4 regions of the Candidatus Thalassolituus haligoni genome follow, and region 4 is predicted to be linked to each of the others. Evidence: predicted binding sites of a transcription regulator. Region 4 holds the regulator's gene; each other region holds the start of a gene.
The links. Region 4 encodes sigma-54, which starts transcription at its own class of promoters, with help from an activator protein. Its sites were predicted from a motif close to TGGCACNNNNNTTGCTNT; they were not measured.
Positions count from the first base shown of each region.

Region 1: the regulator sigma-54 is predicted to act here: its motif matches at 1,536-1,553, upstream of SOJ49_RS16830 (HesB/IscA family protein).
Region 2: the regulator sigma-54 is predicted to act here: its motif matches at 1,817-1,834, upstream of SOJ49_RS10835 (NifB/NifX family molybdenum-iron cluster-binding protein).
Region 3: the regulator sigma-54 is predicted to act here: its motif matches at 1,477-1,494, upstream of glnL (nitrogen regulation protein NR(II)).

Region 1 covers NZ_CP139482.1:3,743,014-3,746,114, forward strand. Annotated here, with positions in the region: gene nifS (cysteine desulfurase NifS) at 1-149, opposite strand, end outside; gene nifU (Fe-S cluster assembly protein NifU) at 152-1,069, opposite strand; gene SOJ49_RS16830 (HesB/IscA family protein) at 1,137-1,460, opposite strand; gene SOJ49_RS16835 (hypothetical protein) at 2,163-2,567, opposite strand; gene SOJ49_RS16840 (ferredoxin) at 2,564-2,890, opposite strand; gene fdxB (ferredoxin III, nif-specific) at 2,896-3,101, opposite strand, start outside.
Region 2 covers NZ_CP139482.1:2,414,840-2,417,940, reverse strand. Annotated here, with positions in the region: gene SOJ49_RS10845 (hypothetical protein) at 1-45, shown strand, start outside; gene SOJ49_RS10840 (adenosine deaminase) at 193-1,209, shown strand; gene SOJ49_RS10835 (NifB/NifX family molybdenum-iron cluster-binding protein) at 1,295-1,774, opposite strand; gene SOJ49_RS10830 (hypothetical protein) at 1,994-2,212, opposite strand; gene SOJ49_RS10825 (flavodoxin) at 2,458-3,021, opposite strand.
Region 3 covers NZ_CP139482.1:3,238,706-3,241,806, forward strand. Annotated here, with positions in the region: gene trxC (thioredoxin TrxC) at 1-320, shown strand, start outside; gene SOJ49_RS14450 (CvpA family protein) at 357-1,097, opposite strand; gene glnL (nitrogen regulation protein NR(II)) at 1,507-2,604, shown strand; gene ntrC (nitrogen regulation protein NR(I)) at 2,601-3,101, shown strand, end outside.
Region 4 covers NZ_CP139482.1:810,020-813,120, forward strand. Annotated here, with positions in the region: gene rapZ (RNase adapter RapZ) at 1-394, opposite strand, end outside; gene ptsN (PTS IIA-like nitrogen regulatory protein PtsN) at 421-879, opposite strand; gene hpf (ribosome hibernation-promoting factor, HPF/YfiA family) at 883-1,185, opposite strand; gene SOJ49_RS03645 (RNA polymerase factor sigma-54) at 1,237-2,727, opposite strand; gene lptB (LPS export ABC transporter ATP-binding protein) at 2,857-3,101, opposite strand, start outside.

The DNA of each region.
Region 1 (3,101 bases), 1.4 Mb from region 4:
GCCGCTTTGATCGCGAATCCAACCTTGTTACCAAAGCTGTGCATGGATGACGGGTTGCCAAACTGCTCGCTGAAATACGGCATCACAGCGTCCACCACTTCCTGATCGCACATGGTGGTAGCGTTATTGTCGAGGTAAATATCAGCCATGATCAGACTCCTGCAATTTCAACGGGACGTTCGGTGTGAGGGATCACTTTGACAAACTCACCCAGTTCTTCGATCAGCTTTTGCTGTACGCCGCCCAGCGTCATGGCAGCCATCTGACAACCGGAGCAGGCTCCTACCAGCTTGACGTAGATATTCCGGCCTTCCACATCCAGCAACTCCACATCACCACCGTCCGCCTGTAAGGCTGGACGCAGACCTTCCAGCACCTGCTGAATTTTCAGGATGCGCTGCACGGTGCTTAATTTGCCGGGCTGTTCTGGAGCGGCTTTTGGCGCCAGGTTAACGATGCCTTCTTTTTTACCGATCGCGCCGGGAGTAAAGCTTTCACCACGGGCAGCCAATTCTTCCGAAAGAATGTTCTCAATGCCTTCGTGGCAAGAAGAACAACCACCACCGGCCTTGGTGTAGTTGGTAACTTCTTCCACCGTACTGAGATTGTTGGCCTTGATGGTGTCGCGAATCATCACGTCATCAATGGCGAAGCACTTGCATACCAGCGCGCCTTCCTCGTGATCATCGGCCCACACTTCTCCGCGATAATTGGCCACCGCTGCTTGCAAGGCTTCGCGGCCCATGACTGAGCAGTGCATTTTTTCTGGCGGCAAGCCGTCGAGAAAGTCAGCGATATCCTGGTTGCTGATTTCCAGCGCCTGATCCAGAGTCTTGCCTTTTACCATCTCGGTCAGTGCCGAAGATGATGCGATGGCAGAACCACAACCAAAGGTCTGGAAGCCAGCTTCCAGAATGATCTCGGTCTCTGGTTCGACTTTCAGGGTCAGACGCAAGGCGTCGCCACAACTGATGGAACCCACGTCGCCAACGGCGTTCGCCTCGGCGACCGAACCGGCGTTTTTGGGGTTGTAGAAATGTTCTTTAACGGTTTCAGAGTAATCCCACATAATTCTGCTCCTGGTATCGATGCCTGATTGCGGCTGGTCTGGATCGGATATGGATCAGCGGCTGAAATCAGGCGCTGAATGATTTGCCGCAACCACAACTGTTGGATGCATTCGGGTTTTCAAACTTAAAGCCACTGCCTTCAAAGCCATCAATAAAATCCACCGTAACGCCGTCCAGCAGCGCTGCGCTGTTTTCGTCTACCAGCACAGTAAGGCCGGAAAAATCCAGTACCTCATCGCCCTGGGTCACACTCTCTTCCAGTTTCATGCCATATTGAAAGCCAGAACAGCCGCCACCTTCGACCTTGATGCGAAGTCCCGCCATCGGGGCCTCAGTGGACTGCATAAAACGGCGAACTGCGGAAATTGCGCTATCGGTCATCGTGATCATGAGATGTTGCCTCCTGTGGCTGCGGCCGCTCCCAGCGAAGACTGGAGCTGGGCGATAAGGGTTGCCTGAAGAGAAAGTGCAATCGATATGCCACGCAAATTACACATAAAAAACATTTAAAATTCATATAGTTAAAGACAATGTCGGGATTGAAATGATGTAGCGAACACCACGTATGCAAGGCTTTGTCGCAGTTACGACAAGACCTTATGTTGGGTTTGCACTGCACCACAGTACCCAGTACCTGAACTCTGTATCCGCCATGCCAAGACCCTCGCCAGAGACTCTGTCGCAACAGATAACCCCGGTAGATTTTCCTGACCAATGGTGTTGAATACGTAGCCGTTTGATGGGTTGTCGCGATGTTGTCAGGCCTGGTTTTGTTCTCAAGCCATGGTGCAAGACGACCTGCCAATAACATTGGAGATAACGGCGATAATGATGGCGATCACGATGACGTGGACAAACAGACTGCACCGCTGCAGACAAACCGGGAGTGATTCCCGGTGACACGGTTGAGTGAGGAGTAGCGAGTGGTTTGATGAATATATCGCGGTGTCGTCAGGCCAGGTTTTATTCCCAAATTCGGGGGCAAGGCGCACCGCGTTGACGATAGCGTGGGGAGACAGGATTCGCCGCTGTAGGCAACCACAGCAGATTGTCCCGACGGGTGCCGTTGAAGCGGTCGACTTGTTTGTTGTCTCAGGGTACCGGAATCAGCCGCAACTCCGTCTTGATCGCACCTGGCTGGCCCCAGCCAGTCACCGCTTCAATAAACCAGGCTGGTTTGTGTGGATGCACACACAGCACATCGTATTCGGCAAACAACTGGCTACCAGGCCGTAACTGCATGGTTCCCTGATTCATGCCCAGCGGCGTTTTCCAATAACACTGCAACGATTCGGTCTGATCAAATGGATCGATACGAACCTCAGCGGCATCAAAGGCATCCAGAATGCCCGAACATTGTTCCTTCAAGCCAATCTTGGCCAGCTCCGCCAGCAATGCCTGCTGCATGGCGGCAATACGGTCGGCCTCCTCGGCCAGCCGTTCCGCCACCACCCCGGTGATCGTCCCGGGGCTTTTCTTGCTTGCCATCAGGCTCATTGCCACACCTCGTCCGGAGCCACCTTGTCGAGCCAGGGTTCCCCGGCAACCAGATGCTGATCAATGATCTGATCAACATCTGCTGGCGTGATCTGCATATACAGCGTACCACCAGGGTACACCAGCACATTGGCTCCAGCCCGACATGGCCCCAGGCAACCGGTAGCCACCAGCGACACTTTATTGAACAGTCCCTTGGCGATCAGTCGTTCGGAAAAGGCCTGCATCATCGGGCCTGCGCCCTTTTCACCACAGCTGGATCGAGGGTGCCCCGCCGGGCGCTGCTGGCTGCAAACAAATACGTGGAATTCCGGTTTTGGCATGGTGGTTACCCCGCTAGCGGTTCATGTGTGTGACAATTTTTGGGACAAACACGAGCGCAGGAGACACAACCAATGCAGTCATCAGCATTGGCGATGGTCATCACCTTCATCTCGTCGTCATCATCGTAAAAGTCATCGTCGTCTTCAGCATCAACCACATCAGCGCGGTCAACGAGGTCGAAGACATCGCGCGGGCATACCTTGTAGCAAC
Region 2 (3,101 bases), 1.6 Mb from region 4:
CAGGCTTGTCGTGCGTGTGAAAGCAGTTGTTCACCGAGCGAGTAGATCAAGCATTCTGATCACTTAAGATTATCTGAGGTGACTGTCAGCTTCCTGCTGGCTCTGTTTCTTTTACTGCGGCACAATACCTGACCGAGCGGTCGGGTTCGACCGACTATCCTTGTAATACGATGACTGACACCACAGGTCCGCATGAACGATTTCAAACAATGGCTGCGTGCCATGCCCAAAGCCGAACTTCATTTGCACATCGACGGCAGCTTGCAGGCCAGTCGCCTGCTTCAGCTGGCCGCTAAAAATGGCGTTGAGATTCCTTACGACAGCGTTGAGTCGGTGGAGCAGGCCTACAATTTTGACGATCTGCAAAGTTTTCTGGATTTGTATTACCTGGGTGCCTCGGTATTGCGTGACGAGGAGGACTTTTATTACCTGATGAAGGACTACCTTGATAAGTGCTGTGAGCAGAATATTGTTCATACCGAAATCATGGTGGAACCTCAAACCTATCTGCCGTATGGCGTGGCAGTTGAAACTGTGCTGGCAGGTTTCTGTAAGGCGATTGCAGCTGCCAAAGCACAAAATGGCCAATCGGCGTTGATGATCCTGAGTTTGTTGCGTCATCTGAGTGAGGAAGAAGCCCTTGCGATGCTGGATAGCGTAGAGCCATTCCGGAACGATTTTGTGGGAATTGGTTTGGCCAGTTCGGAGTTGGGTAATCCGCCAGAAAAATTTGCACGGCTGTACGCCAAGGCTAAAGAGCAGGGTTATAAGCTGATTGCTCATGCCGGGGAAGAAGGGCCACCGGAGTACATCTGGGGGGCGTTGGATGTGCTGCAGGTGGATCGTGTTGATCACGGTGTGCGTTGTGTGGAAGACGAGGCCCTGGTGAAGCGTTTGATTGCTGAGCAAGTGCCGCTGACGGTGTGTCCGTTATCTAACGTGCGTTTGTGTGTGTTTAACACCATGGCCGAGCATAATATTCTGGAGATGCTGGAGCAGGGGTTGTGCGTGACGGTGAACTCGGATGACCCCACCTATTTTGGCGGCTTTATGAACGAGAATTTTGAAGCACTGGCGGACGATCTGGGGATGACCAAAGCGCAAGCAGTGCAGTTGGCGGCCAACAGTTTCCGCGCCAGCTTTTTGAGCGATGAAGAGAAACACGCATTTATTCAGCAGTTGGAGCAGCATGCTGCGATAGCGGCGTAGCAAATATCAGGTCTGGCCGGTGTAAAACGCCTTGGCCGGTGCTTGTATCATGCGGAAACCCCGAGCAAGGCTGGCTGGCGATGATTTATCCGTCCCAGCCTTCGTCATCCATATCGTCAAAACGACTGTCGGTTTTGTTTTGCGATTTGTCTTTTAATATTTTTGCCAACCAGAATTCTGGCGTGCCATTCATTTGTTTTTGAATGTCTTCGATCAATTCTTCAACATCCGGGCCACCACTGACCTTGATGGGATTGACCCCCAGAGCAATGAGCTGACGCGTTGCCGAGCCACCAATCGAACCGCAGTAAACAACGTCGGCTCCCACAAGCCAGGCCAGCTTGGGTTTCAGTTTGTCTTCGTTACCATCTTTCTTTTCGTGGCCGAATTCCTGACTGGCCAGTAATTCAGCAGAATCAGCGCTAACGGCAAACAGGTAAAACGCCTGGGCAGAACCAAAATGCTGATCCACCATATCGCCGTCCATAGAGGCAAAGGCAACCAGAACTGCTTGTGGGTCGGCTTCTACGTCTGCAACGCAGGCGACGCTTGTCAATTCGCTCATACTCTCTCCGATGGCAACGGGTCAATGACTGTTACCGATGGTGTTGCAAACACCAGGCCATAAAAATCCCATCAAGCTTGGATTTAATTCAATAAAATCAATTGGTTAAAAAATATGTGATTGGAATGATCGCTGGAATAACCTCGATGAGGGGAGAGTAGTTATCTCCTTGTCGGCTTTCTGACAAATCTTGGTGACATTGACTCTTGGACAGCGTCACTAATTTACCTTGGGATAGCGCGCCGCCGCCCCGTCAGCGGTTGTGGCTAATATTCGAGGCCGGGCCAGCATGGCAGCTGGCGCTCCCAGGATGCGGAGCTTATCCATGGCGTTGGATGTTCCGGGAGGGTGGGCCGCCGCGCCCGCCAGGGTTGTGGCTAATATTCGAGGCCGGGCCAGCATGGCAGCTGGCGCTCCCAGGATGCGGAGCTTATCCATGGCGTTGGATGTTCCGGGAGGGTGGGCCGCCGCCGCCGTCAGCGGTTGTGGCTAATACTTTATGCGGGGCCAGCATGGCAGCTGGCGCTCCCAGGGTGCGGAGATTATCCGTGACGTTGGATGTTCCGGGAGGGCGGGCCGCCGCGCCCGCCAGGGTTGTGATTAATATTCGAGGCCGGGCCAGCATGGCAGCTGGCACTCCCAGGGGCGGAGCTTATTAAAGGCCTGTCTGAAAGGATCGCTGTTTAAGCGACAGCTTCTGTTTGTGCTAATGCCGCCAGGAGTTCTGGTTTGATCTGCTCAATCCAGCCAGCCATGCGTTTTTCTGTTTCCACTCCCTGGTTTTTATTATCCAGCGCGAGGCCGACAAAGCGGTTATCGATCACAGCTCGGGATTGCGAGTAGATATAGCCTTCGGTATCCCAGCTGCCGATGATTGTAGCGCCGAGTCCTTTAAACAGGCTGTATAGCTCGAACATGGCGTCGCAGTAACGCTCACCGTATTTTACCTGATTGCCCAGCCCATAAATGGCGACGGTTTTGCCGGTGAAATCGGCCCCTTCCAGCTGTGGCAGAAAATCCAGCCAGCTGCCGCTGCGGATATTGGTTTCTGTTCCTGGCAGCTGGCCTTCGCCATAGGTCGCTGTGCCGATAATCAACGCCGGGTATTGCATCAGATCGTCGAGTGTCGCCCGGTTGATGTTTAATGGTTTTGAGGCGATGTCGTCGCCGAGCAGTTTGGCCAGTTTTTTCCCGATCAGACGGGTGGTGCCAGTGTCGGTGCCAAAAAAGATGCCTACTTGATTCATATCATGATGCCTTTGCTAAACGCTTCGATGAGATGACCATTGCAAAATTAAAACCAGACCGGCTAATAACCGGCTACCGC
Region 3 (3,101 bases), 1.9 Mb from region 4:
CGGTGGCGTTAAATGACACCGGCTTCCAGCGTTTTCTGGCCAAAAACGATTTACCCGTCCTCGTCGACTTCTGGGCGGAATGGTGCGGGCCATGCAAGATGATGGGGCCGATTTTCAAGGAACTCTGCGCTGAACAGCAGCACCAGTTACGCTTTGCCAAGGTCAATACCGAGCAAGCCCAGATGGTGAGCCAACAGTTTGGCATTCGCAGCATTCCGACGCTGATTCTGTTTCGCCAGGGCAAGGAAGTGGATCGTCTGGCCGGTGCTCTGCCAGCTCCACAACTGCGTCAGTGGATAGCCGCAGCGTTGCAAAAATAACCGCCAATACCTGCGAGCAACCCGTCAGGTTAATACTCAGCGCTGAATCGGAGATTCTGCGCTGACGGTGATGGTTTCTTCAATCACGATACTCTTGCCGGGCTGGCGAGCGCTTTCAAGCTCTCGCAGCGTTTTATCCAAAAGATCCCGCGCTCGCACAATGGTTGAGCGGTGAATTTCCTCGGAAATATCGGTAATCATGGCTTTATTGGTAACGGTTTTCAGAATCAGCTCGAACGTTGTAGTGCCAGTGGGATCATGAATCAATGAATCCACAAACTGGCCGTTAACTGTCTTGCGGCAAATTCGGTCAATCGCCGGGTACATCAACGAATGAGCCATCAGATAACTTTTGTAGTTTTTTGGCACAAACGTTACCTGAGTACTGAGAAAACTGAAAAAAGTCAGTAAGAATAACGCCTGAACGCCGTTAGCAATGGCGCAAAACACACGATTGGTCATCGTTGTGAAACGATTGTTCTCAAGCCAGCGTCCGTGCACATTGTAGTGCACAGCAATTTTTTCCAGCAAACGAATGGAAAACCACATCGTCAGAAACAGAATCAGAAAGCCGGTTAACGTCAGCACCGCCCAGTCATTGGCGCGCAAAAGACCCATCTGGGTCAGATACAAACCAAAGTGGTCGCTATAGGCGCTGGCAATGGATATCGGCAAAAACACCTTGGCCAGATCCAGCATTTCTTTCGACGTACCGTATTTGTAGCCAAGTACGATCAAGGCAATAAATGCCAGTACAATAAACGCATCAAATATCATGAATCAGCCATCCCCCGTGTGGTCATCCCTATTTCTGCTCATCTCTCACATACAACACCACAAACTGCTGCCGATCTCGGCACCGCCCGAGTACATGAAGACACTGTCAGCAGCAAGTTGCAGACCAGCCAGCGTCAGTTAGCTTTTTTCCGCAAGTTCCAGCCAACAAGCCCCTTCCCTGACCTGCGCCCACCCACTGACACCCTCCGTCCAACGAATTGGAAAACCCAGACAGACGCAAGTAATGCACCAATAAATAACATAAATACCCATGAGAGCACCAAATTGATTCATAAAATATCCTGAAATACATTACCTTAGTTAGCCACGCCACAACTTAATGCGGTGATGGTGCCATTATTGTGCACTGGGTTATAACTGGCTTATTTTTTGCAAATTAGGTGTGAATATGGAGAACCTTACAATGCGCGCCAGCCCCCTGTTAAACCAACGAATCATGGAGCACCTGAATACCGGTGTGCTGCTGCTGGATGCTGAGCTGATTATTATTCATATGAATCCCTCTGCCGAAGCCCTGCTGGAAGTCAGCGGCAAACGCGGCGTCGGCACCCACTTTTTTGAGTTGGCGGTCGAAGACCAGAGCGATGTGGATGCCATGCGAGATGCGGTAATTACAGGGCATTCCTACACCAAGCGAGAAGCCCATATTCATCTGCAAAATCAGCAAACCTTGACCCTCGATTACAGCGTCAGCCCGGTAACTCACCCAGAGACCCGCACGCCCACCTTGCTGGTTGAACTGCAAGGTCGCGATCGACTGATGCGTATCAGTCGGGAAGAACAACTGATCGCCAAACAGGAAACCACTCGTTCCCTGGTACGCGGACTGGCTCACGAAATCAAAAATCCACTTGGCGGCATTCGCGGCGCCGCCCAGTTACTGGAACGAGAATTACCTTCGGCCGAACTGAAGGAATACACCAATATCATTATTGAAGAAGCTGATCGCCTGCGAGATCTGGTCGACCGCCTGTTAGGGCCGCGTAATATCCCCAAGCAGGAACCGGTCAACATTCATGAGGTGCTGGAACGCATCTGCCAGCTGGTCGATGTGGAAAGCCGGGGACAGGTCGTTATTCACCGGGATTATGACCCCTCCATCCCGGAAATCGAGGCCGACAAGGGCCAGCTTATTCAAGCATTGCTGAACATTGGCCGTAACGCCATGCAGGCGATGTTGGAAAACCCGGATCAACAAGAGCGCCCCAGCCTGACCATTCGTACCCGCAGCGTACGCCAGTTCACCATTGGTCATCATCGCCATCGTCTGGTGGCCCAGGTTGAAATTATCGACAACGGCCCCGGCATACCGGAAGGGATCAGGGACAACCTGTTTTATCCCATGGTCAGTGGCCGCGCCGAAGGCTCAGGGCTGGGTCTGTCTATATCCCAGTCCATTATCAATCAGATTAACGGCATTATCGAATTCACCAGCGTGCCCCACCGCACGGTGTTCTCCATCTTTTTACCATTGGAATCGCTATGAGTACTGTCTGGATCATCGACGACGACAAATCCATTCGCTGGGTGCTGGAAAAGGCACTCGACCAAGCCAATATCCAGACCCGGGTGTTTGAACAGGCAGAACCCGCACTGAATCAGCTGAAACGGGAACAACCGGACGCGATTATCACCGACATTCGCATGCCGGGTATGGACGGACTGATGCTGCTGGAACAGGTACATGAGGCCAATCCGGATTTGCCCGTGATTATCATGACCGCCCATTCCGACCTGGAAAGCGCGGTGTCGTCTTACCGCCGGGGTGCCTTCGAATATCTGCCAAAGCCCTTTGATGTTGACGAGGCCGTCAGCCTGATTGAGCGAGCGATTGCCCATTTCGAAGAAATGTCAGCCAATACCCCGGCGCCGGAAAAAGAAATCAACGAGCATGAAATCATCGGTGAAGCACCGGCGATGCAAGAAGTTTTCCGGGCAATCGGGCGCTTGTCCCACTCCCATATCACCGTGCTGATTAATGGC
Region 4 (3,101 bases):
GGTTGGCGACGGGTTCGAGTAATTCGGTTTCGCGCTCAATGGCTTCCGCCAGGGAAATATTGTCATTGGTGAGCGGATGCTTGCGCCGGGTTGAACTGAAGCGTTGTAACAGGACTTCTTCGGTGGCATCAAGAAAAACGATGTCGACCTGGCGATACTGCTCCGGCAAGCGGGTCAGCACCTGGGTCAGTTGCTCTATGGCATCGGGCAGGTTACGAACGTCAACACTGACAGCAACGTTGGCGCGTTTTTCTGCACTGTAGGGCAGGCCTGCGAGTGCTGGCAGTAAATCGACCGGTAGATTATCGATGCAATAAAACCCGAGGTCTTCAAGCACCGCCAGTGCGCTGGATTTACCTGAGCCTGAACGGCCACTGATCACAACCAGACGCATGTACTGTCTCCGTGTTTTGGGCAAGGTCAGTTGTCGGCCAGCGCCCGTTGATACAGTTCCTGGTCGCTGCTCGCACTGCGTAATAGGTGGCGATATTGGCTCTGGCTGAAATTTTCTGCCAGGGTTGCCAGTATTTTCAGGTGGTCGTCTGTTGCTTCTTCAGGCACCAGCAAGGCAAATACAAGATCGACTGGCTGATGGTCTATGGCATCAAAGTCGATGGCCTCGCGCAGGTGGAGTAATACCCCAACGGCCCGTTCACATTGCCGTAATCGACAGTGAGGGATAGCGATGCCTTCGCCAATGCCGGTACTGCCAAGGCGCTCACGCCCAAGCAGACGTTCAAAAACCTCATCCGATGAGCTGCCATCCACTTCTTCAGCAATCAGCTCTGCCAGAAACTCCAGCAGTTTTTTTTTGCTGGTAATGGCGACATCGGTACGAGTACGTTCAGGCGCAAGAATATCGGCAATCGCTATGCTCATGTGTCAGCCTTGTCCGTGCTGTCGGGCAACCAGTTTTTCTTTGTGTTTCAGCACTTGCCGATCCAGTTTGTCGGCCAGCAAGTCAATGGCAGCGTACATGTCGTCATGGGATGACGTCGCATGAAAATCGGCACCACTGACGTGCAGCGATGCTTCTGCCAGCTGACGGCCTTTTTCAAGGGTCAGGGTAACCTGACCAGAGGTAATGGGTTCGGCATGCCGCTCAAGGCGAACCAGTTTTTCCTTGACGTATTCTTCCATGGCTTCGGTAACTTCGACATGGTGTCCACTGATATTGATGCTCATAAACGGCTCCTTATGGCTCGCTTTAAACCGAACAAGGATCGACGGGGTCGATCAAATCAACTGTTTCCGCTCATTCGATGGCGGAATCATCATTGCCTCACGATATTTGGCCACCGTGCGGCGTGCAACCTGAATTCCCTTGTCTCCGAGGACGACGGCGATCTTGTTGTCACTCAGTGGCTTGCGCGGGTTTTCTTCGCTAATCAGCTTCTTGATCATGGCGCGAATGGCGGTTGATGAACATTCGCCGCCAGCATCGGTACTGACATGGCTGGAGAAAAAGTACTTCAGTTCAAAAATACCACGCGGTGTGTGCATGAATTTTTGCGTCGTTACCCGTGAAATGGTCGACTCGTGCATACCAACGGCATCGGCAATATCATGCAGTACCAGTGGTTTCATAGCTTCTTCGCCCTGCTCAAAAAAGTCGAGCTGATATTCGACAATTTTGGTAGCGACTTTCAGCAGGGTTTCGTTGCGGCTTTGCAGGCTTTTGATAAACCAGCGCGCTTCTTGCAGGTGATCTTTGAGGAAGGCGTTGTCGGCACTGCTGTCTGAGCGGCGCACCAACGAGGCGTAGTCGGAGTTTACCCGCAGTTTGGGGGCAATATCCGGGTTCAGTTCAACGCGCCATTCATCGCGGATGTTACGCACGATCACGTCGGGCACAACGTATTCTGACTGTTCGGAGCTGATTCCGGCTCCTGGTTTGGGATTCAACTCCTTGACCAGGCGTAATACGGCTTTGAGGTCTTCTTCTTTCAGCCGGGTTTTGCGCATCAGCGTGGGGTAGTCTTTACTGCCCAGCAGGGCAATGTAGTCACCGATCACCAGTTTGGCTTCTGCCAGCCAGGGAGTGTCGGCTGGCAGCTGGTTTAACTGCAGGATCAGGCATTCGCGCAGGTCGCGGGCAAAAACACCAGCCGGATCAAACTGTTGCAGGCGTTTGAGTACGGCCTGGACTTCGTCTTCCTCAACCCCAAATTCCGGATCCATGGAACCCAGTACGTCGTCTATGGTGGTGTGGAGGTAGCCGTCGTCGTCGACACCGTCAATCAGCATGGTGGCAATCTCGCGATCGACATCACTCATGGGAGTCAGATTCAGTTGCCATTCCAGATGCCCTTGCAGGTCGTCGGAGGTGGCATGACGGGAGTCGTAGTCAAAGTCGTCGTCGCCGACAGAGCCTGAACCGGAGGAAACGCCAGCGGTAGTCTGGAAGGTATCGTCCCAATTGCTGTCGACCGGCAGGTCATCCGGCATCTTGTCGTCCGACCACTGTTCACCCAGTTCCTGGGTGTCGGTGTCGGTCGCTGTCGCCGTGACGGCGGCTTCTCGCTCCTGATCGCCGTTGGTTTGCTGGGCATCCGTATAGTCGTCGTGCTCGGACTCTTCGAATTCCAGCATGGGATTGGAATCCAGGGCTTCCTGGATTTCCTGTTGCAGATCAAGGGTAGACAATTGCAGCAGTCGAATTGCCTGTTGCAGCTGAGGGGTCATGGTCAGCTGCTGACCCATTTTTAACTGAAGCGATGCTTTCATACAGCGTTATAGTTCATCGGTTGTCGGCATGGTCTGTGCATTATACGCCAGCCTGTGAGGCTGGGAATGCTTTTCATGGTGTCGAAATGAAACAGCGCCGGGCATCATAGCCCTGTAAGCCAGTAAGAATCAAAGACGGAAGTCCTGACCAAGGTAGATGGCCCGAACCTGTTCGTTGGCGAGTACTTCATCGGCGCTGCCTTCGGCAATAATGTGTCCACCGCCTACGATATAGGCTTTTTCACAAATTGCGAGGGTTTCGCGGACGTTGTGATCGGTAATCAGTACGCCAATGCCGCGCGCCTTGAGCTGGCGAATGATGGCCATAATGTCGGATACGGAAATCGGGTCGACACCGGCAAAGGGTTCATCAA